Regions from separate parts of the Limnobaculum zhutongyuii genome, predicted to be linked through region 3. Evidence: predicted binding sites of a transcription regulator. Region 3 holds the regulator's gene; each other region holds the start of a gene.
The links. Region 3 encodes CRP, which controls carbon source genes, mostly activating them, when cyclic AMP is high. Its sites were predicted from a motif close to ATGTGANNNNNNTCACAT; they were not measured.

Region 1: EKN56_RS15280 (PTS mannitol transporter subunit IICBA) is a predicted target of CRP. The motif match lies at 3,057-3,074, and genes of this name have one in related genera.
Region 2: garD (galactarate dehydratase) is a predicted target of CRP. The motif match lies at 8,945-8,962, and genes of this name have one in related genera.

Annotation. Positions count from the first base shown of each region.
Region 1 covers NZ_CP034752.1:3,419,259-3,429,885, reverse strand. The annotation lists gene EKN56_RS15285 (mannitol-1-phosphate 5-dehydrogenase) at 1-694, opposite strand, end outside; gene EKN56_RS15280 (PTS mannitol transporter subunit IICBA) at 828-2,804, opposite strand; gene EKN56_RS15275 (SAM-dependent methyltransferase) at 3,668-4,381, shown strand; gene EKN56_RS15270 (autotransporter outer membrane beta-barrel domain-containing protein) at 4,732-6,333, shown strand; gene EKN56_RS15265 (MFS transporter) at 6,409-7,623, opposite strand; gene EKN56_RS15260 (hypothetical protein) at 7,833-8,156, opposite strand; gene EKN56_RS15255 (MFS transporter) at 8,920-10,275, shown strand; gene EKN56_RS15250 (autotransporter outer membrane beta-barrel domain-containing protein) at 10,526-10,627, opposite strand, start outside.
Region 2 covers NZ_CP034752.1:2,986,119-2,996,745, forward strand. The annotation lists gene emrB (multidrug efflux MFS transporter permease subunit EmrB) at 1-1,164, shown strand, start outside; gene EKN56_RS13420 (glycerate kinase) at 1,407-2,549, opposite strand; gene garR (2-hydroxy-3-oxopropionate reductase) at 2,639-3,523, opposite strand; gene garL (2-dehydro-3-deoxyglucarate aldolase) at 3,606-4,373, opposite strand; gene gudD (glucarate dehydratase) at 4,484-5,821, opposite strand; gene EKN56_RS13440 (enolase C-terminal domain-like protein) at 5,910-7,244, opposite strand; gene EKN56_RS13445 (MFS transporter) at 7,264-8,598, opposite strand; gene garD (galactarate dehydratase) at 9,148-10,627, shown strand, end outside.
Region 3 covers NZ_CP034752.1:4,163,390-4,174,016, reverse strand. The annotation lists gene manD (D-mannonate dehydratase ManD) at 1-938, opposite strand, end outside; gene argD (bifunctional acetylornithine/succinyldiaminopimelate transaminase) at 1,265-2,491, shown strand; gene EKN56_RS18685 (YccS/YhfK family putative transporter) at 2,712-4,793, opposite strand; gene crp (cAMP-activated global transcriptional regulator CRP) at 4,864-5,496, opposite strand; gene EKN56_RS18675 (phosphoribulokinase) at 5,793-6,662, opposite strand; gene EKN56_RS18670 (YheU family protein) at 6,747-6,995, opposite strand; gene EKN56_RS18665 (hydrolase) at 6,992-7,972, opposite strand; gene EKN56_RS18660 (LysE family translocator) at 8,074-8,676, shown strand; gene EKN56_RS18655 (ABC transporter ATP-binding protein) at 8,734-10,627, opposite strand, start outside.

The DNA of each region.
Region 1 (10,627 bases), 740 kb from region 3:
TGCATCCGGCCTGCTGGCCTAAATAGGCGGTAATGGCATGCCCGGTATTGAGCGTAAACAGCTTACGCTCTATATAGGCCATCAAATTCGCCGTAGGTTCCATACCTTCAATATGTGGCAGGTCTCCCTTAAACTGAGTGCTGTCTACAATCCATTCACTGAAAGTTTCCACTGTAACATCCAACGGATCGTTTGCCGCTTCGCCGGGAGGAACAATACGGTCTACGGCGGAATCAACAAAACCAATATATTGTTCCATCCATTCCCGCATCTCTTGCGGAATCTGCAACATGACATGCTGCTTAAGCTGACTGGTGCCGCGCACCATATTCTCGCAGGCAATGATGTTTAGCGGCTGGTGATTGCCCTGTTGATAACGAACGATGAGCCCTTGGGCCAGAGTACCGGCAATTTTTTCCAGTACCTGTGGGCCAACGGCGGTGGTGGTGATATCTGCCTGAGCTATTTGACGAATCGCATCCGGACTGGCGCTATGAATCGCGCTGATACGGCTGACTTTTTCTATTCTGGCATCTTTACCAACCACATTAACCTGATAACTTTGCTGGTGCGCCAGTTGGTCAACCAGCGGCTGATTTACGTCGGCAAATGTGAGTTCGGCCTGAGCATCGGCTAATAGTTTACCGATAAACCCGCGCCCGATATTACCTGCACCAAAGTGGACTGCTTTCATAAGCTTAACCTTAATAATCTGTGTTCAAATCTAAACCGTAAAAAGAACAGGGGCCGGGGGACCAGCCCCTAATAACAAAGTATCTGCAGCTAAATTGATGGCTGCGGCAGTAGATACTTTGCAATATGTACCATTACGCGGCTTGCTCACCGGCCAGCAGGTCTAAAACTTCCTGCACGCTGGTGGTTTGTGCCAAACGTTCAATAATGCCGTCTTCATCCAGTGCATTGGTTAAACGGGTAATAACCTGAATGTGCTGGTTATTGCGCGCAGCAATGCCAATGACCAGATGAGCGATCTCTTCCGGTGTGTCACCAAAACAGACGCCCTGTGGATATTGGCAAATCACTACGCCAGTACGCAGTACGCGATCTTTGGCTTCTACGGTGCCGTGCGGAACGGCGATGGATTCTCCAAGATAGGTTGAGGTTAACGCTTCACGGGCCAGCATCGCATCGACATAGTCGGGCTCTACATAGCCACCATCAACCAGCATCTGACCGGCAAAGCGAATCGCCTGCTCTTTATTGTCAGCCTGCAGATTGAGGAAGATGTTATTAGCACCCAGCTCAAACAGATTTTCTTCCTGATTGGCGGGGTCGAAATGTTCATCGTTGGCGGCGACAATAGTTTGAGTAATGAGTTTGCTGTCGTTAGCTGCCTGAGGATGTTTGGCCGCCAGCAGGCGCGCCGTTAAGTCGTTGTAGAGCTGACTGTCGAGAAAGTTTTTCAGTGAGATATGTATGGCATGCGGCGCATGATCCATTGCCCGACGAGTGAGATCCTGATGGGTGATTACCATATCCACACCTTCCGGCAGACTGTTAATCGCACAGTTGGCAACGGCAATGTGGTTGAGTCCGGCATCTTTTACTTTTTTACGTAATACCCCAGCCCCCATTGCGCTGGAGCCCATACCGGCATCGCAGGCAACCATAATAGTGCGCACATAGCTTAAGTCTTTTGCCATATCGCCTTTATGCATTGCCGGTTGTGCGGCTCCGCCTTGTGCTTTATTGCCTTTGGACTGTTGCTTCATGCCTTGCATGCGGCGAGTGGCGTCTGCCAGACCGTTGTTCTCTTCTTCACCGGCAGGTACGCGTTTAAGCATCACTGCTGAAATCAGGAATGAAACAATGCCGGAAGCCAGAATAGACAGAACTACCCCGATTAACGATGACTTTGGTGTCATCAGCAAGACGGCAAAAATAGAGCCGGGAGAGGCCGGAGAAACCAGTCCTGCGTTAAATAGCGTTAGGGTAAACACGCCTGTCATTCCGCCTAAAATCACCGCAATGATCAAACGCGGATTCATTAATACGTAAGGGAAGTAAATCTCATGAATACCACCAAAAAAGTGGATGATTACTGCCCCCGGAGCGGACTGTTTTGCACTGCCTTTACCAAAGAACATATAGGTTAACAGCACACCAAGGCCAGGGCCTGGGTTGGCTTCAATCAGGAAGAAAATGGATTTACCGGTTTCGGTTGCCTGCTGAATGCCAAGCGGAGAGAAGATCCCGTGATTGATAGCATTATTCAGGAACAGGATTTTTGCTGGTTCAACAAAAATAGAGGTTAATGGCAGCAGGTTGTTTTGCACCATAATGTTAACCCCGGCGGCCAGCAGCTTAGACAGGGACTCAACCAGCGGTCCGATAGCCATAAAGGCCAGAATAGCCAATAACATACCAATAATACCGGCAGAGAAGTTATTCACTAACATCTCAAAACCACTTTTGATTTTACCATCAACCCAGCGGTCAAAACGGCGGATGGCATAACCACCCAACGGCCCCACAATCATGGCACCCATAAACATCGGCATATCGGCACCGATTACCACACCCATGGTGGTGATTGCGCCCACTACACCACCCCGTTCGTCGCCAATCAGGCGCCCACCGGTGTAGCCAATTAACAACGGCAGTAAGTAGGTAATCATCGGGCCAACCAGCTTGGCTAAGGTTTCATTTGGTAGCCAGCCGGTAGGAATAAACAGTGCGGTAATCAGCCCCCAGGCAATGAATGCGCCGATATTGGGCATCACCATGTTGCTGAGGAAGCGGCCAAAATTCTGTACCTTGACCTTTATATTTGGTGATAACATAAAACACCCCTCGAGGTACGCGCAGATGGTGGTGCGCGTAGTAGTAGTCGGGACGGCTTCGCCAAAAACCGTCAATCATTTTCAATGCAGGCCGACTCTATCACGACATTTTTATCTCGCGTACCCCGGGCGGACTTTGTGATCATGATCACCATCCACCCCCCTTGCTTTATGTTTATACGTGACATTGATCACGAAAACTGACTGTAAGAAAGCGACAATGTTAAAAAAACGCCTATCTCAGACATTTTTATGTGAACTAAATCACTATTTAGCTGGTGGGGTTTGTTTATTAAATGTGACATTACTCACAAAGTATTTTTCATTTCCTAACTTACCAAGCGATAACGCTGTTTTTGAAACTCTCAGCTTTGATGGTTGATGAATATTTCTGTAACTTAATTACAATTTATTGGTTTTTGGCGGTTTTTTCAGTAATGCCGCATGGCGATTGGCTTTTTCAGAATCTTTCTTTTATAGTACCCACGCACATGGTGCACATGGTGCACATGGTGCGTTATTACTTTTATTATCACTGTTTCCCAGAGGCCTGCATGTTGGAGATTGCGTTAAACCACTGATATTGATCCCGAATTGAATCGGGCGATATCACACATCCCTTGAATGATGAATATTCTGCGCCGCAAACAGCGGACGCGTAGAGGATTGAGTGTGGTTTTTAACGAGGTTTTCAATATGATGCTTTTCATCCGGAACGTACCGTTCCTGCGTCATCCTGCATTTAGTTATCGACTCTGCTATCACGATTTATCTGTGGTATGGGTTCTCTGCTGCCTGTTGGTTTGTGCCGTCCATTCATCATTTATCCGTTTTATTAATATTGTTAAAAAGGAAAATGACCAATGACGTCATCAATTAACCTGTTATTTCAAGATTCATTTTTACGCCAAAATATGATGGGACCTAATGCTTTGCTCATCGCTCAAGAACTGACGCGGGATCTGCCTTTGAAAAAGGGGATGCGTATTCTGGACCTGGGCTGTGGTGCAGGAATCACGTCGTTATTTCTGGCCCACCATTTTGATGCCACTATTTATGCGGTGGATTTATGGATTAGCTCTACCGATAACTGGCAGCGATTCAAACAGTTCGGCATGGAAGATCGCATTATTCCGCTCAATCTTGATGCCCATGAATTACCGTTTGCTGAAGGCTATTTTGATGCCGTGATCAGTATTGATGCTTACCAGTACTTTGGCCATAAGCCCGGCTATCTGGAAACTCATCTTGCTCCGCTGGTAAAACCCGGTGGTTTAATTGCCGTGGCTGTTCCCGGGTTACAGCGTCCTTTAGTCAATGGGCAACCGCCAGAAGAGATGCTTCCATGGTGGCAAGAGGGAATGTATTTTTTCACCAGTGATTGGTGGAAGACCCTGTGGGAAGGCTCTGGTGCGGTATCGGTTGAAACTTGCCGTGAAATGGACTGTTGTAAACAGGCCTGGGATGAATGGTTACTGTGTGACAGTAATCCTTATGCAGTAAAAGACAGGGATATGATGGCCTTTGAAAACGGGCAGTATTTCAATCTGGTTCAAATAGTCGGAAAGGTTAACTGACCGATAATTGAGTGAAACAGTGGCCTGACGATTGTCAGGCCACTAATTAAAAAGCTATCTGATAACAGTTTCTTCAATAATTTAATTAATATGTGTTTGTTTAATTAATAATGTTATTTATAACTGTTGATATTGTTGTCATTTTTTTCTTTTATGACCTTTTTTTAGATGAGTGAATCTCATTGACTCCTTTATTTAAAAGGATTTTGATTAGCTTTGTAAAAATCTTTAAATATCAATATTCAAATTTAATATTGACTGTTTTTTGTCCTTAAAGCGTGGTTATTGTTAATTTTGTTTGTTAGCATACCCACCAATGGAGCTGTATTAATAGAGGGAACGACGTCAATATGAAAACCACATTATCTACCTTAAGCATATTAATTCTTTTGGCGTTCTGCCAGACAGCCTCTGCATTGAGTACCACTATCTCTGATGGTGAAACATCCTCCATTCACGCCGGTGGCTATTTATCTGACATCACTCTGGTTAACGGTGGGGGAGAATTGCGCCTGATGGCTAATGGAGTCAGCGCACCAACTTATGCCGAATATGTTGAGCTAAACGGTGATGATGCACTGATGAGGATAACGGCAAATAGCGCAGATACGGATACGGTAGAGATTGGTACGCTGCGGGGCACAGGTAATGTTGTTTTTAATAGCGTAATGAATGGCACAACAGAGAGTGCGACATACTCCCGTTTAAATATCGATACTCTGTCAGGCTGTATAACCTTCGATTTTAATACTGACATTCAGCATGGGCGTAGTGATTATTTGACGATTCGGCAGGGTAGCGGTCGGCATCTGATTAGAGTGGCGGATTCTGGCGCAGAGATCGCCAACCCCGGCGAAAAATCACTGGATTTGATTACCGATCAAAGCGGTGGCAGCAGCTTTAATTTAACCGATATTAATGGCGTCAATATTAATGCGGTAGATGGTGGTACCTATATCTATTCCTTATATAACCGCCCTGAAGCCAGCGGAGAAGTTTGGTATCTTGGCGCGATTGATCTGCGACCTGATTCCCCGAGCCTTAGTCCTGCTACGGATGCGGTACTCGCTATGGCGGCAGCACCTCAACTGATATTTAATAACGAGCTACAGAATCTGCGCTTTAGAAAAGGCTCCCTGTTGCAAAATGAAGGCAATGCCGGAGTCTGGGTTAGAACTACCGGCGGGAAAAGCAACATTTCCGCTGATAATGCGCACTTTAAGCTGGAACAGGCGGGTATTGAGCTGGGGGCCGATCGCATGATGGATTACGAGAGCGGTAAAGCATTCTGGGGTGCTTTCACCAGCTACAGTAATTCGGATGTGAAGCACGCTCGCGGTGGCGTCAGCAATATAGACAGTTATAGTGCGGGGCTTTACGGCACTTACTTCGATCAAAGCGGTTGGTATCTTGATGGCATATTGAAATACAGCCATTTCAGCAATGATTTACAGGCCATATCTACCAATGGGGCGGGTATCAAAGGCGATTACAGCCAGAATGCGCTGGGCGGATCGCTGGAAGTTGGCTATAACACGTCGGTTGTGGCTGATATCTGGATTGAACCCTACGTCCGTTTAGCCTATGTGCAGGTTGGCGGAGAAAACATTACGTTAAATAATGACATGAAAGCCAAAATTAACCATCAGGATTCTCTGACCAGCGAATTGGGCTTTAGCCTGGGCAAAAGTTTCAGAGTAGGGGAGAGCAGCATGGTAACCCCCTATATTAAAGCGGCCTGGGTGCATGAATATATTGATAACAACAGCAGCGTCATTAACCAGCGTAATAAGTTCACTACCGATTTATCTGGTGATATGGCTAAAGCAGGGCTTGGGGTAGATGCCAGACTGTCCCGACAGGTTACGCTGTTTGCTGAAGTTGATTATGCCAAAGGCAGTAAGGTCGAAGTGCCGATTCAGGGAAATTTAGGATTGCGCTATAGCTTCTGATGATTTACCGCAGGCCAGCCCGATGATGAAATGCTTTTTTTCTCATTTAGCCATTGGGCCTTTTGTTACGCTAATTTATGACTTAACCGCCGCCGTTCGACACAGCAAATAGCTCAAAATAATCCCTAATGCTCCCCAGGCCCCGGTTAACAACCAGACAGAACGCCAGCCCTGGGTGTAATCCACCAGCAAAGCGACAATAATCGGCCCGGCAAACTGACCAAAGCTTATCCATTGTTGCAACCAGCCAATGGTGACGGGGATATTTTGTGCCGATGGCGTGACTTTAACTGCCAGATTAAACAGGGTTGCCGGAGCTAACCCTCCGGCGGCAGAGAATAAAGTGATGGCGATAAATTGCGTCCAGGGAGAGCTGTTCAGCCCGAAGGCGACAAAAGCGGACACTATCATCGTAATGAATGCGATATTTAACAGCAGATTAGCGGATACCTTTTGCTGCAACAGTTTGCCCGCCAGTAAATTACCAACGATATTAACCCCGGCGGCAATAGCGGTGAACGTTCCCATTAACGCACCGGAAATTCCCGCTTCGCGGTAGATAATCGGTAAAAAACTAATGATCGCAACCCACTGGCTGGTATACATAGAAAAGGTTACGGCCACCAGCCAGGGTTCTTTCACCGTCAGAGTTTGTTTAATCGATAACCAGGCTTGATGCAGCTGATTATGCCCGGGAGTATGGCCTGAACCGTTCTCTTTAACCATGCGCCACACCAACAGCGCCATCATCAGGGTGATAATGCCTGAACCCGTCCATAGTGCCGACCAGTCAAAATAGTTAAGCATTGAAGCACCGGCAAAGAGCGCAAACACTGTAGCAGTTGGTATATAAGCACTCCAGAGCGCCACAAAGAAACTTAAACGGGCTTTAGGGGCTATATGTTTGATTAATGCCGGGGCAGACATGGTGACCATTAACAAAGCAAAACCTTCGATAATGCGAAAGACTAACAGTGTCGCTATGCCACTGGCGGTTGCTCCGGCAAAGGAGGCGGCGGATAAGACACAGAGCCCAATCAGGATACTTTGCTTTTGTCCGATACGTTGAACAAACAGACCAAACACCAACCCCAATAGCATTCCCGCCAGTTGAAACACCGAAATCAGCCACCCGGCCTGTGAGAGGCTAAGCTCCAGTGTTTCCTGTAAAACTGGCAGCGCCGGAGGTAACTTCCAGATATGCAATGCGGCACTGACACCCGCCAGAAAAACGATAAAGGCCTGGGTAGCGGAAGGAGTGACTTGTTGTTCCTGATGGCTGGCAGACACGTAACGCTCCTGAGTAATGATATCCATAACCCTGATAATAGTAGGGTGATGTAAAGTGTCGACCATAGCCTAAAAGCAAATAATTAATAACAATTAATTATCAAATTTGTTACATAAATCGTTTCAGGTACAGGATATTAATGACAGGTAATCAGACACAGGGATCAGTGTTTATACCGAGTGAAGTTATCAGGAGACAGGCAAGATGACTAATTTGATGCCATCGCAATAGACTGTTTGAGCAGGGCAATCAGTTCACGACCATCCCGGGTGGTAAATCTTGCGCAGGGCTCATCCCAGTTATTATCAGAAATGGTGTAGATAATAAATTCTCCCTGCTCATCAAAAGAGGGATACCAACCCACATCAACAATGTTGCCGTTACTGAACTCTATTTGCAGCAAATCTTCATCAAGCCGGTCAATTACAGCAGATAAAGATTGGTTTAAATTCAATGAGGCGATTTGATTATAGATACTGACGCTATTTTTTACTTTAACGCTGACGCCACACACCATTATATCTTTAGCCATGAAGTCCATCTCATTCTTATTAAAATCAATAAATTAGATTTAAAAACACGCCTTCATCATAACGGTTTTGTATTCAATAGTGAAACATTAATCTCAAAATTATTATAAAAATATTTACTAAATAATTATATTTAACTAACTAATTGTTATCTATGAAGTAAACATTAACAACGAATTGATAAGTAACATTTTAATTTTTCAGCATCAGAAAAATAGGATGGATTATTGATGGTGGTGATTTTTTATCCGCTTTGGATATAAAGCCATCAAACTTTAATGAAGAAAAAGTATCGGTACGAATTCTATTTTTTGGGGGGGAAATATGGTTATTCGCTGGTGGATAATATTTTTCAATCAAAGTGTTGCAGTGGTGGGTTTATCCGCATGTTTTTTACCTCCGCTAAACGGTTAAAATGGCTCTGTTTGTTATGAATCATTCTTAAATAGAGATAATTTAGGGAAATATTCTGGTTTTTGCTGATAAATAAAGCACGATGACATATTTTCAGTTGTGTGGTTTACAGTATGTCGAATTTACTGCTATAACTAGTATCTAGTGACCATTCATAAAGCTGCGCAATACTGACCGCGAATCAATGGATTGAGTGCCTTCAGCGACAGAACATCTCTGAACGATATATGCATTCCTGATTTCTTTTCCGGCTACGGAATGTGTGCGTGTTGGTCACTTTTGGAAACCTAATAAATAGATTTTTAGGCAAGTTTTTGCAAATACAATAATTCGATAACAGGTTACAAGTAAATGACAGCGTCTTCTCCCACAATAACTGGCCAGCCAAAAGCGCGACCGTTGAATAAGAATGATTATAAGACCTTAGGGTTATCCTCCCTTGGCGGCACCCTTGAGTTTTATGATTTCGTTATCTTTGTTTTCTTTACCGGAACATTAACCCATCTGTTTTTCCCTGGTGATAATGAATTTATTGCTCAGATGAAAACCCTGGGTATTTTTGCTGCCGGTTATCTGGCTCGTCCGCTCGGTGGGATTATTATGGCGCACTACGGTGATAAAATTGGCCGTAAGCGCATGTTCACCCTGAGTATTTTCCTGATGGCGTTGCCAACGCTGGTGATCGGTTTGCTGCCGACTTATGCCTCTATTGGCGTTATGGCACCGGTTCTTCTGCTATTAATGCGTATTCTACAGGGAGCAGCCATTGGCGGTGAAATGCCGGGAGCATGGGTATTTATTGCCGAACACACCCCCGAGCAGCGTTATGGTTTAGGGGTCGGAACCTTAACCTCCGGTATTACCGGCGGTATTCTGTTGGGCTCCATTGTGGCTATCTTTATTCAGCGCAGCTACAGCACGGCAGAAATTAATGAGTATGCATGGCGTATTCCATTCATTCTGGGCGGTGTATTTGGTTTTATCTCGGTTTACCTGCGTAAATTCCTGCAAGAAACGCCAATCTTTAAAGAGATGGCAGAGAAGCATGCGCTGGCGAAAGAGCTTCCGGTTAAAACGGTTATCAGAAGTCATAAACAAGCCTGTGGTATTACTGCGATTTTGACCTGGTCGCTGTCTACTGCAATTGTCGTCACCATTCTGATGACGCCTTCTGTGGTAGTCGAGAAGATGTATCAGGTGGACAGAACCATTTCGCTGGAAGCCAACTGTGTCGCTACCTTAATGTTAACGCTGGGATGTATTTTCTGGGGCTGGATTAGCGATAAGTTAGGTACACGTATCTGTATGGCGGCTTCGTGGGGCGGTCTGGCAATTACGGCCTACCATTTTTACAGTTCACTGCATCCGGAAATTGGCGCAGGGGAGCTGATGTTTAATTATGGTCTGATGGGGCTGTTTGTTGGTGCGATTGCCACTACGCCAATTGTTGGTGCCCGTGCATTCCCACCGGCTATTCGCTTCTCCGGTTTATCATTTGCCTACAATCTGGCTTACGCGGTATTTGGTGGTTTAACACCAATGATTACCGGTGCCTGGTTACAGCAAAGTGCGATGGCTCCTGCTTACTATGTAGGTATCGTATCTCTGTTAGCTGTTGCAGTTGCTTTCCTGCCGCTGGCATACAAAGGCTGGACAGCAAAAAAGCAGCCTGATGCAATTCCCGCTGCGCCGGTTATTGCTGATTAAGATGATATGAAAATGGAAAAACCGCCATTTCGCTGACGTCGTTCGGTTAGGCGAAATGGCCGGTTGAACCATCAGACAGGCGTATTATAAGAGCCCCCTCATAGATTGACGGGGCTTTTTTATGTCTGCTGAAAAAACAAAACGGCCCAAAGGAAGGGCCGTTTGAACCTTAAAAAACCGTATCCCGTCCACTTAAAACATCGTAAATGAACGGTGCCAGAATATGGCCGGCTTGAGCTGATAACTCAAATTAGAATTGGTATTTAATACCTAACATCGCAGAGGTATCGCTATAACCGTCATCACCAATCTGTTGAGCCGCGTTACCCCAAACGTTTAAGCGTTTAGATAA
Region 2 (10,627 bases), 1.2 Mb from region 3:
AATAACTACCCTCCGCTGAAACGCAGTATGGCGCTGGCGCTCTGGTCAATGACGGTAACGGTAGCCCCCATTTTTGGGCCAATACTTGGGGGCTGGATTAGCGATAACTATCACTGGGGATGGATTTTCTATATTAACGTTCCGGTCGGTATTGCTGTGGTTATCATTACCTGGGGCATCTTAAAAGATCGGGAAACGCCAACCGAGATCCGCCCTATTGATACGGTTGGCCTGGTCTTGCTGGTGGTGGGAATTGGCTGCTTCCAGATGCTACTTGACCGGGGTAAAGAGCTGGACTGGTTCCACTCAACTGAAATCATCGTTTTGTCGGTGATTGCCGTGGTGGCCATCACCTTCCTGATAATTTGGGAGTTAACCGACGACCACCCGATCGTCGATTTATCGCTGTTTAAATCGAGAAACTTCACCATCGGATGCCTGTGTATCAGTCTGGCATTCATGCTGTATATCGGTTCAATTGTATTGCAACCACAGTTATTGCAAGTGGTATATGGTTATACCGCCACCTGGGCGGGACTGGCTGCGGCACCCATTGGGTTAATTCCGCTGTTATTAGCGCCAATAATTGGTAAATATGGCCCTAAAATCGATTTACGTCGATTAGTTACCTTTAGCTTCATTGTGTATGCCGGTTGCTTCTACTGGCGGGCCTATACTTTTGAGCCAGCAATGGATTTTGCTGCCGTGGCCTGGCCGCAATTCGTGCAGGGCTTTGCCATTGCCTGTTTCTTTATGCCGCTGACGACAATTACGCTTTCCGATGTGGAACCGTCAAAAATTGCGGCTGCATCCAGCCTGTCCAACTTTTTGCGTACTCTGGCGGGTTCCGTTGGCACATCGATTACCACCACCTCCTGGACCCAAAGGGAAGCCCTGCACCATACCCGATTAACCGAGGCTATTAATCCGCATAATCCGCTATCACAGCAAACTTATGAGTCTATGGGGAAAATGGGAATGTCGCCGGAGCAAATTAGCGCTTATCTTAACAATCAGATAACCAATCAGGGACTGATTATTTCTGCCAATGAGATCTTCTGGTTATTTGGTGGCATCTTCCTGCTGCTGCTGGTATTTGTCTGGTTTGCTAAACCGCCGTTTATTATTGGTGGCGGAGCCGCACATCGGAGTGCAGAGCACTAAATAACAGCAAACCTGTTGTTTATAAATGTATTATCTGAATAGAAAAACAACCTGATGTCGTTCGGTACACAGGTTGTTTTTTATTAATCGTCTTCTCTTTTGACTTATCCCTTGAGCTTTCAGATCGCTGGAATTAGCTGACGACTGAAAGAGAGTAGCACGCCAAACAGGGATGTTTGGCGAAGCACTGCATTATTACGGGCAGAACTTACTCAAAACAGAATCATCTACAAATCAAACCATCATTTTGCAGATAATCCTAAGCGATACACCATCGCTACATTTCTGGCTGTCATCCTGACATTATCCGCCGCCTGAGCCAGTGCTTCATCTAATGAACTGATTTTATACAGTACGCTAAACGCCGCATCCAGGCCGTGCTGATAGACAATATCCACATCGCTACTCAGACTGCCGGCAATGGCGATCACCGGTTTATGGTAGCGTTTAGCCACTCTGGCAACCCCAATGGGTACTTTGCCGTTAACGGTTTGGCTATCGATTCGGCCTTCACCGGTAATCACCAAATCCGCGTCTCTGACCACCTCATCCAGCCCAACAGCTTCCGTAACAATATCAATACCCGGACGCAGCTCGGCGCCAAGAAAAGCCAGTAAAGCGGCTCCCATACCACCCGCAGCCCCTGCTCCCGGAACATCATTCACATCCAGCCCAAGATCGCGTTGAATAATCTTTGCATAGTGAAGCAGATTGGCATCCAGCTGTTCGATCATCGCTGGTGTTGCGCCTTTCTGTGGGCCAAATATCGCTGAAGCGCCCTGTGTGCCGGTTAATGGGTTAGTGACATCGCAGGCTACCTCAAACCGGCAGTTGGCAATACGCTTATCCATCTGACTCACATCAATACGATGCAAACGGGCAAGCTCTGCACCACCAAATCCAATTTGTTGGTCGTTTTCATCGAGTAATTTAGCACCCAATGCCTGAACCATCCCTGCACCGCCGTCATTCGTAGCGCTGCCACCAATGCCAATAATGCAGTGTTTTACTCCACTGTTAAGCGCTTCAACAATCAACTCTCCGGTGCCAAACGAAGTGGTTATCATTGGATTACGCTGACTGGCTGGAACTCGCTCAAGTCCACTGGCTGCCGCCATCTCAATAATGGCATAGCGCTCGTCACCGGACAGTCCTAAAAAAGCAGAGCCTCGTTCACCTAATGGATCGGTCACATCTACTGTAAGAACTTTCCCTGATGTCGCGGCTACCATCGCTTCTACTGTTCCTTCTCCCCCATCGGCAACCGGTAGTTTTATGTACTCGGCCTGTGGGAAAATCTCACGAAATCCAGCTTCAATCTGGGTCGCAACATCCAGTGCGCTCAGACTTTCTTTGTAGGAATCCGGTGCGATGACTATTTTCATAACCTATCCATATATAAGATTATTGAATGACCAACGATAGATACGATACCTTTGCCCGCCGTTCACCTGTGAAGGTGGACAAACGGTTATTACCGGGTAACTTCAACTTTAGCCAACTTCTCATAGTAACGTGCTAAAGCACAGTGGTCAGAAGTTCCCATATCATCCGCTTTCAGGGCTTGCATCATTTCCATTACTGCCGCAGTCAATGGCAGTTGAGCACCAACCCCATGTGATGTATCCAGCGCATTCGCCAGATCTTTAATATGCAAATCGATACGGAAGCCTGGCTTAAAGTTACGATCCATCACCATAGGTGCTTTGGCATCCAGTACGGTACTACCCGCCAGCCCACCACGGATAGCCTGATACACCAGATCCGGATTGACTCCCGCTTTGGTTGCCAGTACCAGTGCTTCAGACATGGCTGCAATATTCAGTGCAACGATGACCTGATTAGCCAGTTTAGTGACGTTACCGGCACCAATATCACCAGTATGAACCACAGAACCTGCCATCGCCTTCATGATGTCAAAGCAGCTATCAAATATTGCTTTATTACCGCCAACCATAACGGACAGAGTGCCATCAATCGCTTTTGGTTCGCCGCCGCTCACTGGAGCATCCAGCATTTCTACCCCTTTCTCAGCCAGTGCTGCACAGATTTCACGGCTGGCCAGTGGCGCAATGGAACTCATATCAATAACGATAGCGCCTTTCTTTGCACCTTCAATAACGCCATTCTCTCCCAGAACAACCTCTTTTACCTGCGGTGAATTTGGCAGCATCGTAATAATCACATCACTTTGCTCTGCTACCGCTTTTGGCGTTGCCGCAGCGACGGCACCGGCTGCGACAGCTTCAGCAATGGAATCCGCATTGCGATCCATGACAACTAACGAGTAACCCGCTTTCAGCAGATTTTTGCTCATTGGTTTGCCCATAATCCCTAAGCCAATAAAACCGATTTTCATTACATATTCCTCATAGTGTTCGTTCTCAATCCTGTGGCATTAACCACAGGAGAAGGGGTAAAACAGAATTGTCGTCAGACAATTACTTATATTTGTCTTTCAGTGCCTGAGTGGCGGTACGGAAAACGCCAAGATCGCTGCCAACGGCAACAAAGGTTGCGCCCCACTCAAGGTAGCGGCGCGCATCCGCTTCTACCGGAGCCAGAATGCCGCAGGCCTTACCATGTGCTTTTGCACGCTCAAAAATATGGCGAATCGTTTTTTGCACTTCCGGATGTCCGGCCTGACCTAAATAGCCCAGCGCAGCCGACAGGTCACTTGGTCCTACAAAGATGCAATCCACGCCCTCTACCGCTGCAATGGCATCCAGATTATCGACACCCTGCTGGCTTTCGATTTGCACCATCACACTGATGTTGTCGTTAATTTTGCTGAAGTAATCCGCTACGGTGCCGTAACAGTTGCTGCGATGAGATACCGATACGCCACGAATACCCTGTGGTGGATAACGTGTAGAAGCCACCGCCTGCAATGCTTCTTCTTCTGACTCAACAAAAGGAATCAACAGATTATGGAAACCAATATCCAGTAAACGCTTAATGGTGACCGGATCGTTGGACTGAGGGCGCACAATGGCTGCGCTGTCGCTGCCTTTTAGCGCCATCAGTTGAGGGATAAAGGTCGTTACGTCGTTTGGGGCATGTTCGCCGTCCAGCAGCAGCCAGTCAAAACCGGCATAGCCCAGAACCTCAGTGGTGATAGGACTGGCAAGTGAAGCCCAGCAACCAATTAATGTTTTACCACCCAGGAGATCCTGACGAAATGGGTTAACAACGGTAGATTTAGACATCATGAATCCTTTTTATTATCTGCAGCACGACGGCTGGTGATTCAGTATTAATTAAGCCTGAGTGATAATCTTTCCGACGGGCTACGGCCATTACCGCAGCCCCTCTTTGATTAACGAACCAGACAAGGACGTTTGTTATCAAAGGTCCAGTTTGGAACCAGATACTGCATACCCATCGCATCATCACGGGCACCCAGTCCCATGTTTTTATACAGCTCGTGGGCTTTAAGCACCTGATCCATGTCGATCTCAACACCCAGACCCGGTTTCTTCGGCACTTGTACCATACCGCCCTTAATTTGCAGTGGCTCTTTGGTGATACGCTGATTGCCTTCCTGCCAGATCCAGTGAGTATCAATGGCGGTAATTTTGCCCGGTGCCGCTGCGGCAACCTGAGTAAACATCGCCAGTGAAATATCAAAGTGGTTATTAGAATGAGAGCCCCAGGTCAGGCCCCATTCGTGGCACATTTGTGCTACGCGTACCGAACCTTGCATGGTCCAGAAATGCGGGTCAGCCAGTGGAATGTCCACTGAATGAAGCTGAATGGTATGCCCCATTTGACGCCAGTCAGTGGCAATCATGTTGGTTGCGGTTAACAGGCCGGTGGCGCGGCGGAATTCAGCCATAATTTCACGACCGGAATAACCCGCTTCAGCACCACATGGGTCTTCTGCATAGGCCAGATAACCACGCAGGTATTTACCAATGCGAATCGCTTCATCCAGTGACCAGGCACCATTGGGGTCCAGCGTGATACGCGCCTGTGGGAAGCGTTTAGACAGAGCAATAATAGACTCAGCCTCCTCTTCCCCAGCCAGTACACCGCCTTTGAGTTTAAAGTCATTAAAACCATACTTTTCATATGCGGTTTCTGCCAGACGCACTACGCTATCCGGTGTTAACGCCTCTTCATGACGCAGACGATACCAATCGCATTTATCATCCGGCTGGCTTTGATAAGGCAGGTCAGTTTTCTTACGATCGCCGATGTAGAACAGATATCCCAGCATTTCCACTTCATCACGCTGCTGACCATCCCCCAGCAGGGAAGCCACTGTCACCCCTAAATGTTGCCCCAGCAGATCAAGCATCGCCGCTTCTATTGCGGTTACGACGTGGATGGTGGTACGCAGGTCAAATGTCTGAGTGCCACGACCACCTGAGTCTCTGTCGGAGAACTGGGCACGAACGGTATTCATAACATTTTTATATTCACCCAGAGTTTTACCAATGATTAATGGTCTGGCATCTTCCAGCGTCTGGCGAATCTTCTCGCCCCCCGGAACTTCACCAACACCGGTATTACCGGCATTGTCTTTCATAATCACGATATTACGTGTGAAGTAAGGTGCGTGAGCACCGCTAAGGTTTAACAACATGCTGTCGTGTCCGGCAACCGGAATCACCTGCATTTCAATAATCATTGGGGATGATGAAGCGCTCATAGTTAATCCACCTTGTTCTCTATTATTCAATAAATTAAGTCTGTTTTAGCCGGTCAGCTGATGTTAACGGCCAACCGACAAATCATCATTAGCGCACCATTGCCGGACGCTTTTTATCAAAGGTCCATCCTGGGATCAGATACTGCATCGCCATGGCGTCATTACGCGCACCGGACGGCATTTTTTTATACCGCTCATGGGCTTTTTCTATCTGGTCCATATCCAACTCAATACCCAGACCGGGCTTATCGCTCAGGGCAATTTTGCCGTTAACGATTTGCATCGGCTCTTTGGTCAAATGCTGACCTTCCTGCCAGATCCAGTGAGTATCCAGTGCGGTTGGATTACCCGGTGCCGCAGCTCCTACGTGGGTAAACATTGCCAGAGAAATATCAAAGTGGTTATTAGAGTGGCAACCCCAGGTGAGGCCCCATTCATTACACATCTGCGCAATGCGGGAAGCGCCGGTTAATGTCCAGAAATGCGGATCCGCCAGCGGAATATCTACTGCCTGTAACATGATGGAGTGGCACATTTCGCGCCAGTTAGTCGCCACCATATTGGTTGCCGTTGGTAGTCCGGTTGCCCGACGAAACTCCGCCATGATTTCCCGACCGGAATAACCATTCTCTGCACCACAAGGATCTTCTGCATAGGTAAGAACATGGTCCATGCCTTTACATAAGCGGATAGCTTCATCCAGCGACCATGCACCGTTAGGATCTAACGTGATACGTGCATCCGGGAAGGTTTTGGCTAACGCAGTAACCGTTTCAATCTCAGTTTCACCCGCCAGTACACCGCCCTTCATTTTAAAATCTTTGAAGCCATAGCGATCTTTAGCCGCGGCAGCCAGTTCTACTACGGATGCAGTGTCCATGGCCTTTTGATGACGCAGACGATACCAGTCATGTTTACCGGTTTCCGGAGCCAGATAAGGCAAATCAGTTTGTTGGCTGTCACCGATGTAGAACAGATAACCCAGCACGGTAACTTCATCCCGTTGCTTACCTGGTCCCTGTAATTCTGCAACCGGTACACCCAGATGTTGGCCCATCAAATCCAACAGTGCCGCTTCCAGAGCCGCTACTGCATTAACCCGTAGCTCAAAGGTCCAGGCGCCTTTACCAAAAGTGTCATAATCTGAATTCAAATTGCCCTGATGCATTTTATCGACCAGTCGGTTAAGGATTGCTACCGACTGCCCCTCCACGTGGGGGATTGCCTCCACCAGCGTGTTGTAAATCACTTCACCACCCGGGGCTTCACCTACGCCGGTATGACCGGCGTTGTCTTTAATAATGACTATATTGCGAGTGAAGTATGCGCCATGTGCTCCGCCGATATTCATTAGCATACTGTCATGACCGGCAACCGGAATGACCCTCATGGAAACAATGTTTGGCGTATCTTGCGTATGCATAGTACTTGTCTCCTGATGATTACACTTTCAGCTCAATACGCTGAATCTTACCAACCACAAACAGATAGCTAACAATCGCGACCGCAGCATGGATACCGACGTAAACCAGAGCACCGTTGAACGACCCGGTAGTGTGTACGATGTAACCGATAGCAATTGGCGTTACGATACCGGAGATATTGCCACACATATTGAACAGACCGCCGCTCAGGCCGCTGATCTCTTTAGGTGCGGTATCCGCCATAACCGCCCAACCTAATGCACCAATACCTTTACCGAAGAATGCCAGCGCCATAAAGCCAACCACCATCATTTCGGATTCAACATAGTTACAGAAGATCATAGAGATAGATAACAGCATGCCCAGTACGATAGGTAACTTTCTCGCCAGTGTAATAGAGCCTGTTTTCTTCATCAGATAGTCAGAGATAATGCCGCCCAGAATACCGCCGGCAAAACCACATAACGCAGGAACAGACGCCACGAAGCCCGCTTTCAGAATGGACATACCACGAGCCTGAACCAGATAAACCGGGAACCAGGTAATAAAGAAATAAGTTAATGCGTTGATACAGTACTGACCGATATAAATACCCACCAGCATACGTGAACTTAATAACTGCTTAATGTAGTGAAGTTTAGGGCCGCCATCTTTTTTAGCGCTCTGCTGATCCATATTGGTCAGCGCACCACCGCGTTCGATATGGTCGATTTCGCCCTGGTTGATGCCCGGGTGCTCTTTCGGATTGTGAATGACTTTTAACCAGATTAAGCTGACGATGATACCCAGACCGCCCATGAAGTAGAACACGAACTGCCAGCCCAGAGTATGAGTCAGCCAACCCATAATTGGCGCGAAGATGACGGTTGCAAAATATTGTGCCGAGTTAAAGATGGCAACTGCCGTACCACGTTCTTGTGCCGGGAACCATGCTGCAACAATCCGACTGTTGCCCGGGAATGATGGGGATTCAGCTAAACCCACCAGAAAACGCAATGTGAAGAGTAATACCAGTGCCCACATACCGCTCAGGAATCCAATAGCGCCCTGTAACAGTGTGAAGGTCGACCAAATGAAGATACTCCAGAAATAGACGCGTTTAGAACCAAACCTATCCAGTAACCAGCCACCCGGCAATTGGCCCAGTACATAGGCCCATGAGAATGCAGAGAACACATATCCCATACCGATGGCATCCAGCCCCAGCGAGGTAGACATTGGTGCACCAGCAATCGATAGGGTTGCACGATCGCCATAGTTAATTGCGGTGACCACAAACAGCATAACAACGATCCAAAAGCGAACGTGAGTGGGTTTTTCCCCTACCCCTGTCACCGACTTTGTAGACTCCATGGTATTCTCCTGTAGATAAAGTTATTCGGTCAACTTATCCATCAATTTTTTAATATTGTTAGTGATAATGGTTGTGTTAAAAATTATTCTTTGAGTAAGTAATAAATAAATCCGCAAATTTATTTAGTCAGAAATAAGAAAATAGAAAAATTAAGAATTCATAAAACCGCTGAGGGGATACTAATTGTTTCGGGTTAGCTAAAGCATTGGGCATATGCACAATCATTTATGTAATTCAGACCATTTTTTGCACATTAATTTAGGTGAATATATGAAAAACACCAATAAAATCATTTTGTTGTTTTATTTAAACCCATCCAGATTTCAGTAAAAAAATAGTCCGGAAAGTTGATACTTGTCACATATCAATCGCCAATTATTCATTTACTAAATCGGCAAAAAAAATAGCCATTGTTATTTTTAAAGATAGGCAGTAAAAATATAAACAGGATATAAAGGTAAATAGAAAAAATTCGCTAAACCGCCGCTAATTACAATACTTTTAAAATTATCACCTGTTAAAACTCTTTAACACTGAAGGTATTTATAATGATTAAAGATAACAATCTTGCTGCTCCGCTTTATATTAAAGTCGACGAGCAGGACAATGTAGCGATTGTAGTGAATGATAACGGGCTGCCTGCTGGCACCCGGTTTAGCTGTGGTTTGGAGTTAACGGAATATGTTCCTCAGGGTCATAAAGTGGCTTTACAGGCTATCGCCAAAGATACAGCCATTGTGCGTTATGGGGAGATTATCGGCTATGCGGTACGGGATATTCCCCAAGGAAGTTGGATCGAAGAGTCGCTGGTGACACTCCCACAGGCTCCCGCATTAGAAACCCTGCCATTATCGACTAAAGTTCCTGAAGCGCTTCCACCCTTAGAAGGTTATACCTTTGAAGGCTACCGTAATGCCGATGGAAGCGTCGGCACTAAAAACCTGTTAGGCATCACCACCAGCGTTCAGTGCGTTGCGGGTGTCGTTGATTATGTGGTGAAGCTAATTGAACGCGACCTGCTCCCCAAATACCCTAACGTTGACGGTGTTGTTGGCCTGAACCACCTTTATGGCTGCGGCGTTGCGATTAATGCACCGGCAGCAGTTATCCCTATTCGAACCATTCATAATCTGGCACTGAACCCGAACTTTGGTGGTGAAGTGATGGTTATCGGTCTGGGCTGTGAAAAGCTCCAGCCGGAAAGGTTGCTGGAAGGCACACCTGATGTACAAAAGATCATTCTGACCGACAGTCCGATTATCCGCCTGCAAGACGAGCAGCATGTTGGCTTCGAAGCCATGATTAAAGAGATCATGTCGGTAGCGGAAAAACATCTGCAACGTTTGAATAGCCGTCAGAGAGAAACTTGCCCGGCGTCTGAGCTGGTGGTCGGCATGCAGTGTGGCGGCAGCGATGCTTTCTCCGGTGTTACCGCCAACCCGGCGGTAGGATATGCGGCTGATCTGCTGGTGCGCTGCGGTGCCACCGTGATGTTCTCAGAAGTGACGGAAGTTCGTGATGCTATTCATTTGCTTACGCCTCGCACCGTAACGCCAGAAGTGGGTAAAGACTTACTGCGTGAAATGGCCTGGTATGATAACTATCTGAACAGCGGCGAAACCGATCGCAGTGCTAACCCGTCACCGGGTAATAAGAAAGGTGGTCTGGCTAACGTGGTGGAAAAAGCGTTAGGTTCGATTGCTAAATCAGGCAAAAGCGCCATTGTTGAAGTGCTCTCCCCCGGTCAGCGCCCAACTAAACGCGGGTTAATTTATGCCGCTACCCCAGCCAGCGACTTTGTGTGTGGAACCCAGCAGTTAGCCTCCGGCATCACTTTACAAGTATTCACTTCCGGTCGTGGAACACCGTACGGTCTGGCGGCAGTGCCGGTGATCAAAATGTCTACCCGTAGCGCGCTGGCCAAGCGCTGGTTTGATTTGGTGGATATTGATGCAGGTACTATCGCTACCGGCGAGGCAACCATTGAGCAAGTCGGCTGGGAACTGTTCCACCTGCTGTTGGATGTTG
Region 3 (10,627 bases):
GAACCGGTACGTACCTGATACATGGCAGCGAAGTCAGCAATGCGACGCATATGGGTGATGCCACCGGCATGGGTGATGGTAGTACGGATATAGTCGATCAGTTGTTCTTCAATTAGCTGTTTGCAGTCCCAGATACTGTTGAACACTTCACCCACGGCGATAGGGGTAACGGTATGCTGACGGATCAGACGAAAACACTCCTGATTTTCCGCCGGTGTTGGGTCTTCCATCCAGAACATGCGGTAGTCTTCAATGCTTTTGCCAAAACGAGCCGCTTCAATTGGTGTCAGGCGATGGTGCATGTCATGCAGCAGATGTTCATCAAAACCAAACTTATTACGTACTGCATCAAACAGTTTTGGTGTGAAATCCAGATATTTCTCGGTAGACCACAGCTGCTCTTCCGGATAGTGGCCTTTGGTGGCTGGTTCATAAGCCAGGTTTTTACCTTTGCTTAAACCATAGGTGGTTTTCATTCCCGGTACGCCACACTGAACGCGGATGGCCTTAAAGCCCATCTCTTTATGCTTAGCGTAGTCTTCCAGCACTTCATCAATAGTGCGGCCGGTGGTATGGCAATACACCATAACTCCGGTGCGTGAGGCGCCACCGAGTAGCTGATAAAGCGGCATATTTGCTGCTTTGCCTTTGATATCCCACAGTGCCATATCAATGGCAGAGATAGCGGACATCGTGACTGGACCGCGACGCCAGTAAGCGCCTTTGTAGAAAAATTGCCAGATATCTTCGATTTGATGAGCGTCGCGGCCAATCAGTTGTGGGCAAAGATGATCTTTAAGGTAGGAGGCAACGGAGAGCTCACGTCCATTGAGGGTGGCATCACCTATGCCATAAATGCCTTCATCGGTAGTGATCTTGACGGTAACAAAGTTACGGCCCGGGCAGGTTACAAAAACTTCAGCCTTTACAATTTTCATAATGCATCCATCCTGACGGAATAAGAGAACTAATTCGGTATAGAAAGTAAGCACAAGATACTTCTGGATTAACTACCATACAAGTAGGTCTAGAATGTTTATAAAGGAAAGTTTGAGATCTGTGACCAAAATCACCGTGGTAGCGACAACACGGCATGATTAATTATTTAATAATAATGAATTGTTATTTATCGAATCTATTTTAATAATTAATTTATTGTTAATGAATAAAGGATTTTTATTGATATTTTTATCTATACAAATTGATTTTATATGCAATCTTGGTAGTGTGGAGTCATTCGCGGTGAAATTAATAGGGTTGTTTTATGGATAGTAATTCGTCAGTTAATCGCAATACTTTTGATAACGTTATGTTACCCGTATATGCGCCAGCGGCCTTTGTTCCGGTTAAAGGCAAGGGAAGCCGAGTCTGGGATCAGCAGGGAAATGAGTATATCGACTTTTCCAGCGGTATTGCGGTTACCGCTCTGGGACATTGCCATCCTGCTTTAGTTAAAGCACTGAATACCCAAGGTGAGATGATTTGGCATACCAGTAACCTGTTCACCAACGAACCAGCTTTGCGGCTGGCCCGGAAACTGATTGATTCAACCTTTGCCGATCGGGTGTTTTTTGCCAATTCGGGTGCTGAAGCCAATGAAGCCGCATTTAAGCTGGCCCGTCGTTATGCGATTACTCGCCATAGTCCTTATAAAACCAAAATTATTGCGTTTAATAACGCCTTTCATGGCCGCACCCTGTTTACCGTTTCCGTTGGTGGGCAGCCTAAATACTCCGATGGCTTTGGCCCAAAACCAGCGGATATTGTGCATATTCCTTTTAACGATCTGGATGCGGTTAAAGCGGTTATTGATGATCATACCTGTGCCGTGGTATTGGAACCGATTCAGGGAGAAGGGGGTATCACCCCGGTTGATGCCGAGTTTTTACGTGGCGTCAGAGAACTGTGTGACCAATATAAAGCGCTGTTAGTATTTGATGAGGTACAGTCAGGTATGGGTAGAACCGGTTCACTGTTTACCTATATGCAATACGGCATTGTTCCGGATATTTTGACCTCTGCCAAAGCGCTGGGAGGTGGTTTCCCAATTAGCGCTATGCTAACTACTGATGACGTCGCGCAAGTGATGGAACCCGGCGTTCACGGCACTACCTATGGCGGCAACCCGCTGGCCTGTGCGGTAGCAGAAGCGGCATTTGATGTGATCAATACGCCAGAGGTGCTGTCAGGTGTGCAATCACGCTATGAGTATATCGTCACCCGTCTGGAAGAAATTAATCAGCTCTATCATGTATTTACCGACATTCGTGGCTTGGGTTTGTTAATCGGTGCGGAACTGCAGCCCGGCTATCAGGGCATGGCGAGAGAGTTTCTTGCTGCGGCAGTAGAAAATGGCCTGATGTTACTCAATGCCGGCCCTAACGTAATCCGTTTTGCTCCATCTCTGGTTATCCCGGAAAAAGATCTACAACAGGGGATGGATTGCTTTGAAAAAGCGGTAAAACAAATGGTTGAGGCTAAGGGGAAATAATTAAAACGGGAAATAGTTATGAACGAGCGGAGTTAATCTGAGGGAGAGACCGCCGTTGGGGTCGACTTGGCGTAAGCCAACGAAGTGCCCCTAGGCGGGCTAGGCCCGAAGCACTCCGAAGCTGAGTACGTAGCCCTTCCGGCCGAGCACAGTGATGATATGAATACATGGTGTTTACGGCCGGAATATCCACCGAGGTAAATTTTCAAAAAATTACCAGCTACCCCTCTTCTCTCAATCTCCGCTTCAACCACATTCCATGATGTGGCCTCTGCTGCCACGCCAGTGAAGAAATAGTATGCATTGTCGTAAGGTGCGCCAGTATCCGTTCGATATGTTTTTCCATTGAGGTTTCTGATAACTCATCCTTATCCCCGGATTCCACAATAGGCAATATGCTGGTATCACCGCTGGGACCGTCATATTCCAGACGTTGCTGACAGGTCTGAATCAAAATCTCACAGGTGTTTAAATAATTCTGTGCTAACGCCGGAACCAAGACGTATTGGTCCCGGGCGATAGTGGTCATTGCATTCAGGTGCTCAACTAAAAACTGGCTATGGGTAACCCACAGGCGCATATCGGCTAAATAGCGAGTATTAAACCCCGGTTCCTGCATGGCCTGATTCAATGCGGTAAAAAGCGTATTGTGAGCCTGGTTAACCTTCATTCGGGTATAAGCCAGTTCAGCAATATCATTGGTCCGATTAAATATTTGCCGCAGATGCTGTTGATAGGTCTCCAGCGCATTGTGAGCATTTTTACGTAATAACGCACTTTGCCATTGAGGCCATAACCACAGGCTACTGGCAAATGCCAGCATACAGCCAATAACCGTATCGATCAGGCGCGGCAACAGGTAATTCATACCGCTGTTAGAGATAATCTGTAAGGTATAGAGGGCGGTAATGGTGAATCCAATGACTGCAATACCATAATTTTTACGCACTATCAGATAAGAGCAAAACGTCAGAACTAACATCAAAATCAACATCAGATTTTGCGAGTAGTAGAGATGCAAAATTGCTGCTCCGGCAAGAATACCGATCATGGTGCCCAGTGAGCGGTGCTGAATTCGAATTCGGGTCGCGTTATAGCCATTTTGGCTAACCACCATAATGGTCATCAGTATCCAGTAGGGCTTAGGCAGATTGAGCGTCAGACCAATTCCGGCACCTGCCGCTAATGTAAGACCAAGACGTGCGGCATTTCTGAGAGCGGCAGATTTAAGCGAACAATAATTTTTTAGCGCTTGCCAAAAAGGAAGACGATTTTGTATCGGCATCAATGTGTGGTTGTATAACGGCTTTTGACGGCTAAGCAAGCGGGCAATGCGACTGAAATGATAATAACAAAAAGCCCCAACCGGATTATCAGGATGCTGTCTGGTAATTTTCTCCAGTGCTGATAATTCCGTCTCCATACTGAAAGGCGTTGGGCGTCGATGATAGAGGATATCATCAGCTAATACCTGTAAGCGTTGACTAATAGATTTTGCATTATGACGAATAATAGCTTCGGCCTGACTTTGCTCAACCAGCTTTTGTACTTCCGCAGGCTGGTGCAGGCTGACGGTAATGTGCTCCTGCAAATCGAGAGCCACCTGAAACGCCTGAATTAATCGCCGATGACGAGGGTGCTTCAGATTGGGAATCATATAGATTTGCTGATAAATCAACGTGATGATATCCATCACTTTCTGTTGGCGTAACAGTAGGGGAGGGAGTGCTTTTTCAGGATCGGTATGTTGGGTTAATAAGCTGTATTTCTCTTCAAAATAGTAAGCTAACTGACGAAAAAGCAGGCTAAGTGATTCTCGCATGGGTTGTTCTTGCCAGAGCCGAAACCACAGGTGGATAAATAAACCATACCAGAACGTGCCAATGGCAAATAATATGGCTACTCGCCAGATAGGTAAATTCCCCGCCATACTGAGCGTAAAAATGGCGGTCACTAATGCCGCAGGCATTAATCGTCCATAAAGCGGACTGATTTCCGCCGTTACACCAAACAGGAGGGTCAGAATAAGCATGCAGAACGGCAGCGGAACTGACCACAGCAGCAGAAACTGTAACAATACACTGCTAATAACAAACAGTGAGCCACCAATAGCCAGCCGTTTGAAAAAGTGTTTATGGGGAGTGTCGAGACCACCAATACTGCAGCAGGCAGGAACAAGGGAGAGTAAAAAGCCGGTTGCCAGATCGTCGAGTAGCCAAAACAGCAAGACAGGCAAACAGAGAACTAAAGTTTGGCGCAGAGCATAATTGACTTCTGGATGATAAATGACTCGTCGCCACATAGGCCTCCCCGGGAAAAGAAAGCGGATATGGCATTTGGAGGCCGTAAACCTATCCGCTTCTCTTTATTATTTAACGAGTCCCGTAGACAACGATAGTCTTTCCATGAGCGGAGATCAGGTTTTGATCTTCCAGCATTTTTAAAATACGTCCTACCGTTTCACGGGAACATCCAACAATTTGACCAATTTCCTGACGGGTGATCTTAATTTGCATTCCGTCTGGATGAGTCATTGCATCCGGCTGTTTAGCCAGGTTGAGTAATGTCTGTGCGATACGGCCCGTAACATCAAGGAAGGCAAGGCTTCCTACTTTCTCAGAGGTAACCTGTAAGCGGCTGGCCATCTGAGCAGATAAACGCATTAAAATATCTGGGTTAACTTGAATCAGCTGGCGAAACTTCTTATAGGAAATTTCAGCAACTTCACATGCTGTTTTTGCCCTGACCCAGGCACTGCGCTCCTGACCTTCTTCAAACAGGCCAAGTTCTCCGATGAAATCCCCCTGATTGAGATAGGAGAGGATCATCTCTTTACCTTCTTCATCCTTAATCAGAACGGCTACGGCACCCTTTACAATATAGTAAAGAGTTTCTGCTTTTTCACCTTGGTGAATAAGTGTGCTCTTGGATGGATATTTATGAATATGACAATGAGATAAAAACCATTCGAGAGTAGGGTCTGTTTGCGGTTTGCCGAGAACCATTTGTTGTTATCCTCTTTGTAGTCACTGCCTAACACAGCAAAGCGAGAAGCTTGCCGAAAATCTTACCCGCCCCGAAGCATATAACTTGCCAGGTGAGCGCTATTATAGCTGATGTAAAAAAGAATATAGAGGTGTTTGTGGGTTAGTATTGCATCAGCCTGAGCAAACTCTAATTTATCTGTTATACCCACACTATGGTTTTAACACAGGTTGAGCCAAGAGTCTCGTGTTGTCTTACTAAAATGAGGGTTAAGCGGCGCTGATTCGGGTTATTCGCCTGTTTTATCCTCATTTCCCTATTCTAATATTCTGCCTTCTAATAATTGTTGTATTAATGGTGTGATAATTAACTCCATAGCCAGCCCCAACTTCCCTCCTGGAATCACTAAAGTGTTTGTTTGGGAGATAAACGATCCCTGTAACATGACCAGTAAATAGGGAAAATCAATTCCTGTCAGCCCCCTGAAGTGAATAACGACCAGACTTTCGTCCATAGTTGGAATACTTTTCGCAGAAAACGGGTCAGAGGTATCAACGGTGGGGACGCGTTGGAAGTTGATATGCGTCCGGGAAAACTGTGGGGTGATGTAATTGATGTAGTCGTCCATTGAACGCACAACAGAATCCAGTACCGCTTCCCGGGAGTGTTCTCGTTCCACGGTGTCGCGGATCAGCTTTTGTATCCACTCCAGGTTAACGATAGGAACGACTCCAACCAGCAAATCGACATGCCGGGCAACATTATGTTTTGCGGTGACGATGCCGCCATGCAGACCTTCATAAAATAGCAGGTCGGTGGTTTCAGGCAGCGGTTGCCAGGGGGTAAAAGTACCGGGTGTTTGATTATAGGGAACCGCTTCATCATAAGTATGCAAGTACTTACGTGTGCGTCCGTTTCCGGTTTTTCCATATTCAATAAAACTGTTTTCCAGCAGAGCGAAGTCGTTCGCCTCGGGACCAAAATAACTGATGTGGCGCCCTTGCTCTCTGGCTTTACGAATTTCCGCATCCATCTCCGGACGCGTATAACGATGGTATGCATCACCATCAATGCGTGCAGCGCTTAAATTTAGCTGCTGAAAGATTTTTCTGAAGGCCAGACTGGTGGTAGTAGTACCGGCTCCGCTGGAACCAGTTACTGCAATGATCGGATGTTTTGCTGACATTAACCTGATTCCTTAGTTTTCGTTGTTATTACCAGAGCATAGTCGGATTGGTGCAGGGCTGTCATAAAATTTTATTCAGATGAATCAATACTCCGGATAAGGCTGCTCTTCCATATCATCACTGAACCGATCTTTGGGCATAATATTGATGGTTTCATGCAGCTCTGACCAAACCAATATTACCTGACCACTTTTTAGCTGACGTTTAACGTCATCCACTTTCTGCTGTAACGATCTTTCGTGCTCTCCGTAATCGGTACCTTCACGCAGAACAAAGGATTCAATAATACTCTCCAGCGTTTCGGGCGCCAGTTGCTGCCACGGAATCATCATTTGTTGTTCTCCAGATAGCCGGTTAACCATTCAGGAATGCGATGTTCCAGCCACATTTGCGGTTTTTTCCATGTGCCACTGACAAAGCCAACATGACCGCCATGTTCCGTTAACTGATATTCAATATTTTCGGGCAGGCTGTTTTTCGCAGGGATCACATCGGGTGCCATAAAGGGATCGTCTTTGGCATGAATAATCAGCAGAGGAATACGTACCTGATGTAAAACCGGCAGGGCACTGCACTTTTGATAATAATCGGTAGCGTCTTTAAATCCATGCAATGGTGCAGTAAGGGCATCATCAAACTGACGGATCGAACGAATATTTTTCAGCGATAAATCGGGCAGCGGCATAATGTCGGGGTAACGGATAAGTTTACGTTTAGTACTCTGTTTTAGCAGGCCAAGTAGATAGCGATGATAGACTTTCGATAAGCCTTGTTCCAGACGACGGGAACAAGGATCGAGCATCAGCGGAGCAGAGACAATCACCGCCGCTTGCAGAGGCACGCGATCGCCTTCTTCAGCCAGATAGCAGCCCAGCATATTGCCACCCAGCGAGTAGCCGACGGCTGCGGTAGGGGCTTCTCCCAGCGTATTCTGTATCCAGTTGAGGAAAAAGCGCGTATCGCTGGTTTCACCGGAATGATAAGCGCGAGGGCTACGGTTAGGTTCACCGCTACAGCCGCGAAAATGCATAACCACCCCCAGCCAGCCGTTTTGACGGCAAACCGCCAGTAAACCATGGGCATAAGGGCTGTAAAAGTTGCCTTCTAAACCGTGAAACAATACCAGACGAGGCTTATGTTTGGCCTGATAAGGATCTTCACTCCAGGCAACATCGATAAAATCGCCGTCCGGAAGTTCCAGACGCTGCCATACCGGATCCAGACTGATCTTTCTGCGAATAATTCGCGGCAGCAGAGTTTGTATGTGTGGGTTAGCGGTGCCCGGTATGGGTCGAAATTGTGCATCCATAACAAAATTATTTTCACTCTTGGGGACTTGTGCGATCAATATCACACTGCTAGCTTGAATGGAATGATTAAACATCTCTCACTGGTAAAGGGTTCTACAGAATGGAGTTAGGCTGGTTTCTTTCTATGTCGATGTTTTTATGGATAGCGGCGGTTACACCGGGTCCAAATAATATGTTACTCACCTCTTCGACTGCTAATTTTGGTTTTACCCGATCGTTACCATTGATGTTTGGCATCATGATCGGCATGCAATTATTGCTGCTGTTGGTTGCTATGGGTGTGGGAACCTTGGTAACCGCCTATCCTTCACTACATCTGGCACTCAAAATTGCAGGTAGCCTCTATCTGATTTGGCTGGCGTGGAAAATTGCCACTTCCCGCTATGAGAAACTGGAGACAGAAAAAGGAACAGCACAACCGGTTCGGTTATATCAGGGATTACTGTTACAGGCGTTGAATCCTAAAGCCTGGCTAATGGGGATTGGTTCAATCGCCAGCTACAGCCTGGCCGGGGATATGTATAGCGCATCGGTGATCGCCATTAGTGTTGCCATGTTTATGGTCAATCTGGTAGCCGGATTTATCTGGATGGGCTTTGGTTCTGCCATTGGCCGTTTGCTGCAAAGTCGTAAGTCGTGGGCAATTTTTAATATCACCATGGGTATTCTGACGGCGGGCTGTGTGGTGCTTATCTGGTTGTAGTGAAAGCAAAATATTATTAGCAGAGGCGATGATAATCACCGCCTCTGTCATTCAGCGTTAATCATTCCCCAGATTAAAACTGGTCGTCATCTCTTCTAACTGCTCCTGCAGTTCCAGCCAGTTCATTTCAGTCTCTTCCTGAGCTGATTTTACACTAACCTGTTGTTGCAGCAGTTTTGTGAGTTCGGCTTTTTTCTCCGCCTCATAAATTGCGGTATCCGACAGGGCCAGTTCAATATCACTTAACTGTTTTGCCAGCTTGTTTAGCTCAATATCCAATTTATCGATCTTTTTACGAATGGGCTGAGTTTGGGTACGGAAGTCTGCTTCCCGACGTTTCTGATCTTTACGTGCCTGGGCGCTATTGGCGGTTGGCTCTTTATCATTCGCTTCCGGCTGCATTTCTTGCTTTTGCAGCTCAACTAACCACTGCTGATAATCTTCTAAATCACCATCGAAAGGCTCCACCTTCTTGTCATGAACTAAATAGAGTTCATCGGTAGTGGAACGCAGTAAATGACGATCGTGGGAAACAACCACCAGAGCACCGTCAAAATCTATCAGCGCTTCGGTCAGAGCCTGACGCATATCCAGATCGAGGTGGTTAGTTGGTTCGTCGAGCAACAGTAGATTCGGACGTAGCCAGACGATGAGTGCCAGCACCAAACGGGCTTTTTCTCCTCCGGAGAAGCGTTCGGTATTTTCACTGACTTTATCACCGCGAAAACCAAAGCCTCCCAGATAATCCCGCAGCGGCTGCTCATATTCCTGAGGAGCCAGACGGCTGAGATGCTGTAATGGTGATTCGTCAGGTCGAAGGGTTTCTAATTGATGCTGGGCAAAGTAACCCAGTTTGATGCCTTTAGCTAAACCAATCTCTCCCTGTTGAGGAGCCAGTTCCCCTGCCAGTAGTTTAATTAGCGTAGATTTACCTGCGCCGTTTCGCCCCAGTAAACCGATACGTGAGCCGGGAACCAGGTTCAGCTTGATAGATTGCAAAATGGTTTTATCGCCGTAACCTGCACTGACTTTTTCCATTCTTAACAGCGGATTTGGCAGGCTTTCTGGCTGGCGGAAACTAAAGCTAAAAGGATTATCAACGTGTGCAGGCGCAATTAGCTCCATGCGTTCTAACATTTTAATTCGGCTTTGCGCCTGTTTGGCTTTGGTTGCCTGCGCTTTAAAGCGGTCGATATAGCTTTGCAGATGGGCGACTTTCTCCTGCTGGCTTTGATATAAAGCCTGCTGCTGCGACAGCTTAGTAGCGCGCTGGCGCTCAAAGGAGGAGTAGTTACCGGTATATTCAAACAGCTGTTGCTGCTCGATATGCAGAATTTTATCCACGATAGGATCAAGAAAATCGCGATCGTGGGAAATCAGGATTAGTGTTCCTTCGTAGCTTTTCAGCCATTTTTCCAGCCAGATTACCGCATCTAAATCGAGGTGGTTGGTTGGTTCGTCGAGCAGCAGCAAGTCGGAACGGCAAAGCAGAGCCTGAGCCAGGTTCAGACGCATGCGCCAGCCACCGGAAAAGGCGCTTACCGGCTGTTGTAACTGCTCCTGAGAGAAACCTAAACCGTGTAGCAGGCTGGAGGCGCGAGGATAGATAGTCCATGCCTGTATGGCATCCAGCTTGCCGTGTAGTGAAGCAATTTCATTACCGTCGTTTTTCTCATTGGCTTCAGCTAATGCATGTTCAAGCCGACGGTACTCCCGATCGCCATCAATAACATACTCAACGGCGGGAATATCTAATGCCGGAGTTTCCTGATTGACCCATGATAAAGCCCAACTGGCAGGGAAAGTGGCATTACCGCCGTCTGCCGAGAGCTCGCCTTTTAACAGAGAAAGCAGCGTCGATTTTCCACAGCCATTTTTACCTACCAGCCCCACTTTTTGTCCGGGATTGATGGTTGCTGTTGCGTTATCAAGCAAAACGTTAACGCCACGT